Regions from separate parts of the Massilia litorea genome, predicted to be linked through region 2. Evidence: predicted binding sites of a transcription regulator. Region 2 holds the regulator's gene; the other holds the start of a gene.

Region 1 (3,206 bases), 390 kb from region 2:
GTGATGGGTCTTCATGCCTGTGCCCTCGCGTGGATGCGTTCGATCTGCTGCCAGCTCGATTCGATGGCGCCGGCCTGCCAGCCCGTCAGGTAACTGAGGTGCTCGCCGGCCAGCAGGATCCGGCCTTCTCCCTCGTTCAGGATCGGGTAGGCCGCCTTGCGGCTTTCGTCGGTCCACTCGGCCCAGCCGCCCAGGTTGTACTGGACGCGGTGCCAGGCCACGGAGAAGGACGATTCGAAGGAGCTGCGGTAGGCCGGGAAGATCTGCTGGCCGGCGCTGAGCGCAAACTCGGCGCGCGCGGGCGGGCTCAAGGCGCTGGTTTCGATCGCGTCGAGCATGTAGTTGTAGTAGCCGAGCAGGACCCCCTTCTGCTTCTGCCAGTTCGACGAGGGCACCGAGATCACATTGATGCCTTTCAGGTCGGTGACGATGTGGCCGCCGTAGATCTGGTCGTCCTCTTCCCAGAAGCGGCGCTTCATCTGCAGGCCGATTTTCCCGACCGGCATATAGGCCACGGCTTTCACCGCGTCCTTGAAGCGCGGCGAGAAATCGGTGTCGATCATGCGCAGCACGGACAAGGGAATCGTGCACAGGCAGTAGTCAGCGTTCAGGGACGACAGCTTGCCGCTGGCGGCGTCCTTGACCGTGACCGTCACCTTGTTCGCGTCCTGGCGGATCGTCTGCACCTCGGCGCCGTAGCGGATGGTGCGTCCCACCTGCTTTTCGAAGGCGCGTGCGATTTGATCCATGCCGCCGACCGGCTGGAACATCGTGTTCTGCATCGGGAAGTCCTGCACCGCGCTGTACACCTTGCCCACCTTCGAGGCGAGCAGATCGCGGAAACCGAGCGGATCGGAGGCCTCGCCGGGACCGGGCAGCATGCCGGCGCCGGGATTGGTTTTATAACCGCGCCCGCTCCTGCCCTTGTAGCGCAGGTCGCCCGCGTCGAGGTGGCCCTCGTTGGCGAGATAGTCGAGCAGCAGCGCCTTGTCGCCGGCATTCAGCTGGGCGTCGAGCTGATCGTTTTTGACGGACTTGGCCAACAGTTCCGCCACATGGCCGCGCAGGTCCGATTTCACCTGGGCGCCGCGCAGGCGCTGCTTCGCCAGCGGTCCGCCCTGTTCGAGATAGATGATGGCGTTGTCGTTCTCGTTGACCATCACCTCGAGCGGCACCTTGAACAGGCGCGTGTAGTGCAGGGTCGATTGGTGGTGCATCGGGATGCGCCACGGGCCGTGGTTGATGTAGTGCCCCTCGTCGAAGCGGCACTCCTGCATCTGGCCGCCCAGCTCCTGCAATTGAAAACCCTTGCGGGCCGTCTGGCAGCGTCCGCCGGCGAAGCTGCGGGCTTCGATCACCTGCACTTCGTAGCCGAGCTTGCCCAGTTCATAGGCCGCCGTCATGCCGGCCAGGCCTGCGCCCAGGATCAGTACTTTTTTCCCCTTGCCGCTGCCGCTCAGCTGCGGCGGTGCGCTCACGCGCGAGGCGATGCCCATGCCCCAGGCGTTCATCGTGTTGAGCAGCAGTGCCGAGCCGCCGACCGCGGCCGCCCGGTACAGAAAATCGCGCCGCGTCCTCATCCCCTTGTCCGAACCCGCCATAGATCACCTCTTTTTGTGTTGTTACGAGGAAATACATAGCAAGCCGCGTGCCAAAATCATGGGCAAGTCGACCCGATCTGCATGAAAAAACAATGTCGTTTCAGGCTCGCGCATTGCATTGCAACACGCAGCCAAACAATGTTTTTACATGGAGATGAGTAGGAAGCATGCAGGCGGCTGGCACGGAGAAAACACTATATTCAGCGGAGCAGACTTTATTTTTCGTCCGCCGGAAAGCACGTGGACAAGCCTTTTGCGCCTGGTCGCCGAACTGAATTGATGCGCCGCACCATTTTGATCCGGCCCGCACCGCGATAGGGTTTTTTTGCCAAAACGCATCACGGAAGAACAAAGCGCCTCCCGACACGCGCAATGCACGTCGGAAGGCTGCCGGGCTGCGTTGGAAAGTAAAAGGATCAGCGGGGGAGAAGGAGGCCGCCGTCGCGGTCGAGCCAGTAGCTGAACTGGCCGTAGGTCGGGGCTGCCTGGGCGCCGGCGCCGAAATAATCGGCCAGCATCTGGCGGTAGGCGCCGCGCCGCGAGAAGGCCTCGTGGGTGGCCGCGTAGCGCAGGGCGGCGGCGCGCATGGTGTCGCGGATGGCGGCGTCGGCATTCATGCCGGCCGCGCCCGATTTACTGGGACGGCCGCGTTTGACGTCGGCGTTGGCGCGCCGCGTCTTCCCCGGTGCGCCCGAGTTGGCATAGTCGGGCAGCAGGGCGTCCGGATGCTGGCCGCGCTCCCAGTAGCGCCGCAGATAGCGGTAGATGGTCGGATGCGAGACGCCATGTTCGGCGCGGCAGGCCGCCACCAGCCGGCCGCGCGTGCGCGTCTGATACACCCCGGGTTCGTCGCGCGTGAGCGCCTGGACGATGGCCCAGGCGCTGTCGCGCAGCGCCAGGTATTTCGGCGGCAGCGTGGCGGCGTCGACGGTCGGGCGATACGGGTCCAGCGGCAGCAAGCGCGCATGCCTTGCCTGCACGTGGCCGATCAGCGTGTCGAGCGAGGCGGCGCAGGGGCTGGCGCCGCGTTCGCCCAGCGCATAGGTGTAGGCCAGGCACCGGGCGGCATCGATCCAGAGGATCCGCAGCGTAAGCGGACGCTCACCGGCGTATTCGAGTAAATCGTTTCGAAGCAGCATACGACGATCCTTTTCTCGTTCAGGTCCCGATCGTACGTACGCAAGTTTCAAGCCAGCCGCCGGGGGACCTCCCCGGGCAAAAAAAGCCGGCCCCGGAAGGCCGGCCTGCAGTGCAGAGACGCGCGCGAATCAGCTCCCGCTGCACTGCGGCAGCGAAGCCCGTACTCGCAGCGTGTTCGCACTGTCGTCGGGGGACGGCGTGTTGTCCGTGAATTTGCAGCCGTACTTCGGATCGGCCACCACCGACGGCGTCAGCACGTCGTCGCCCGCCGGTTTCACGCCTTGCTGCTCCCATTTGACCATCGCCTCGAAGGCCCCCACCTGTTCGGCGATCGTGAAATCGCAGTGGCTGATACCGCGGATCGCACGCTGCACCAGCAGGTTGGAGGTGCCGTTGGCATCGGCGCGGCGTTTATAGATCTGCTCCATTTTAAAGGGCACGTACATGTCGCCCAGGGTGTGGATG
Region 2 (3,206 bases):
CTTTTCCAGCGAGGCCATGATGGCGGCCACCGAACTGGCGCCGAAGTGCGCGTCGATCGCGGCGCGCTGCGTCTCCAGCACGCTCTGACCCGCGTCCACAGCGAAGCGCGCGGCGAAGCGACGGATCGCGTCAGCCAGCTGAGCGCCCGGCGTCGATTCGATCAGCGCGTTCAGTTCGCCCAACTGCGCGCCCGGCACGAAGACGTCGGCCAGGCCAACGTACAGCGCGTCGGCAGCGCCGATCGTCAGTCCGGTCAGGCCCAGGTAGTTGCCCAGCTGGCCCGGTGCGTGCGACAGGAAATGGCTGCCGCCGACGTCCGGGAACAGGCCGATGTTCACTTCCGGCATCGCCATCTTCGTGCGCTCGGTCACGATGCGCAGGCCAGTTTCAGGACCGCCCTGGGCGATACCCATGCCGCCGCCCATCACCACGCCGTCCATGATCGATACATACGGTTTCGGATAGAAGTGGATCAGATGGTTCAGCGCGTATTCCTCGGTGAAGAAATCTTCGAGCAGGGCGCTGCCGCCGGTGGGGGTCGCGTGGCCGGCTTCGTGGAAGAAGCGGATATCGCCGCCCGCGCACAGGGCTTTTTCGCTGCTGCTGGTGAGGACGACCGCGCACACCGACGCGTCGTCGCGCCAGGCCAGCAGGATGTCGGTCAGACGCCGCACCATCGCCAGCGAGAGGGAGTTCAGGGCCTTGGGACGGTCGAGCGTGATGATGCCGGTGCCGTTGGCAACGCGGGTCAGGACATGGTCGGTCATGGCGAATTCGTTGATGGAAAAGACAAGCATTTTACCCAAGACACTGCCGTCCACCGCACAAAATGAAAAGGGCGCCTTCCGGCGCCCTCGTTCAGACGGTGCTCGATGCGCGATCAGATCGCAGCAGCAGCCTCTCCGCCTTCAGGCAGGCGCTTGAGCGCCTCACGACTATGGTCCTTCAACATCGTCTTGTATTTCATCACCTGGCGATCGAGCCTGTCCATCAGGAGATCGATCGCCGCATACAGGTCTTGCGCCACACTTTCCACGTGTACGGTCTTGCCGGAGACGCGCAGGTTGATCTCGGCCTTCTGTCGTTTGTCTTTTTCGGTGAGGTTGTCGATCGCGAGGATGACGTGGGAATCGATCACTTGATCGAAATGGCGGGTGATGCGTTCGAGCTTGTTCTGTACGTATTCACGGATGGCGGGGGTGACGTCGAGGTGGTGGCCACTGATGGTGAGATTCATACACACTCCTTTGAAAATGTAGCGGCCGCCGCGCCGCGCAGGGAGTGCGCATGGGGGCCGCTGTTACAAGGATTTGCGGAGACTGACGGGAGGAATCTTGAGTGCCTCGCGGTATTTTGCAACCGTGCGGCGCGCAATGACCATCCCTTGTTCACCGAGCATTTCCGCGATCTTGCTGTCGGATAATGGGTTCTTTGGGTCTTCTGCTCCTGTCAGTTGCGCAATGAGCGCCCGTATCGCCGTAGACGATGCTTCGCCCCCCGCTTCGGTGGCGACATGGCTTCCGAAGAAATACTTCAGCTCAAACATGCCGTGCGGGGTCAGCATGAATTTTTGAGTTGTCACGCGAGAAATTGTGCTCTCGTGTAGTCCTAGTGTATCAGCTATCTCGCGAAGCACAAGGGGACGCATGGCAACCGCGCCATGGCTGAAAAAGTTCTTCTGGCGCTCCACAATTGCCTGCGAAACACGCAGGATCGTGTCGAAACGCTGGCGCATATTTTTAATGAGCCACTTCGCTTCCTGCAGCTGCGCGCTCATCTGGCCTTCGCCTTTGCCCTGCTTGAGCAAATTCGCATAGACGTTGTTCACACGCAGGCGCGGCATCACTTCGTTGTTCAGCGAGACGCTCCAGCCGCCCTTCGACTTGCGGACAATAACGTCCGGTACGACGTAATCCGAGACGCTCGACGCGAAGGCGGCGCCGGGATGCGGATTGCACTGGCGGATCACGGCCTGCGCTTCACGCAGGTCCTCGTCGTCGCAGTCGAGCGCTTTTTTCAGTTTCGTGAATTCGCGCTGCGCGAACCAGCTCAGATACCCCTCGACGATTTTCAGGGCCATGCGCCGCGTCACCAGCGGCACGCCCGGCATCGCGCGGATCTGCAGCGCCAGGCATTCGGATGCGCTGCGCGCGCCGACGCCGACCGGGTCCAGGCTTTGCACCAGCGCCAGCGCGCAGCGCAGTTCGTCCATCTCGACCTCGAGCTCCTCCGGCAAGCGCGCATGGATCTCGTCGAGCTGCTCCTCCAGGTAGCCGTTGTCGTCGATCGCGTCGATCACGAGTTCGGCCAGCGCGCGGTCGCGCGCCGTGACGCCCGTCACGCGAATCTGCTCGCACAGATGCTCGCGCAGGGTCACGCCGACCGCGCCGAGCTGCGGGCGGCCGTCGTCGTCGCCGTCGCCGCTCGATGCGCGCGAACCCTCTCCCCAGTCGCCCTCGGACTCGCCGCGTTCGACCTCGCCGCCTTCGCCGCCCTCGGCCGCCTCGGGCGCAGGGGCGCCCTCCTCGTTGTTCGGCGCCGGCGCCTCGGCTTGCGCCGGCGCGCTGTTGATCGCGCCGTCGGCCAGCAGGCGCACCGAGTGGTCGAGCGGGTCGTCGAGCCGTTCGAGCAGCGGGTTATCGGACAGGATCTGCTCGATCTCCTGATGTAGTTCAAGGGTGGAGAGCTGCAGCAGGCGGATCGACTGCTGAAGCTGCGGCGTGAGCGCCAGGTGCTGCGAAGTCCGGAGTTGCAGGGATTGTTTCATGGTGCCGCTCGGTGTCCCGTGTTGTTGCTACAGCCTTGCTACATGCGGAAGTGTTCGCCCAGGTAGACGCGTCGTACCGACTCGTCGGCGATGATGTCGTCGGGACGTCCCGACGCCAGCACCGCGCCCTGGTTGATGATGTAGGCGCGGTCGCAGATGCCGAGCGTCTCGCGCACATTGTGGTCGGTGATCAGGACGCCGATGCCGCGCTCCTTCAGGAAGCGCACGATGCGCTGGATCTCGATCACGGCGATCGGGTCGACGCCGGCGAACGGCTCGTCGAGCAGCACGAAGCGCGGATTGGTCGCCAGCGCGCGCGCGATCTCGACGCGGCGCCGCTCGCCGCCCGACAGCGACAGGGCCGGGTTCTCGCGCAGCTTCTCGATCTGCAGTTCGGCCAGCAGCGAGTCGAGGCGCGTATTGATGGCATCCTTCGTC

The links. The regulator sigma-54, encoded in region 2, starts transcription at its own class of promoters, with help from an activator protein. The targets are predictions, from matches to a motif close to TGGCANGNAANCTGCTTT.
Region 1: the regulator sigma-54 is predicted to act here: its motif matches at 1,637-1,654, upstream of LPB04_RS05210 (flavin monoamine oxidase family protein).

Annotation. Positions count from the first base shown of each region.
Region 1 is NZ_CP062941.1:1,187,164-1,190,369, reverse strand. Features, by position in the region: gene LPB04_RS05215 (c-type cytochrome) at 1-15, opposite strand, end outside; gene LPB04_RS05210 (flavin monoamine oxidase family protein) at 12-1,601, opposite strand; gene LPB04_RS05205 (hypothetical protein) at 2,018-2,740, opposite strand; gene LPB04_RS05200 (alpha/beta hydrolase) at 2,870-3,206, opposite strand, start outside.
Region 2 is NZ_CP062941.1:801,259-804,464, forward strand. Features, by position in the region: gene LPB04_RS03525 (enoyl-CoA hydratase/isomerase family protein) at 1-768, opposite strand, end outside; gene hpf (ribosome hibernation-promoting factor, HPF/YfiA family) at 882-1,238, opposite strand; gene LPB04_RS03535 (RNA polymerase factor sigma-54) at 1,302-2,768, opposite strand; gene lptB (LPS export ABC transporter ATP-binding protein) at 2,807-3,206, opposite strand, start outside.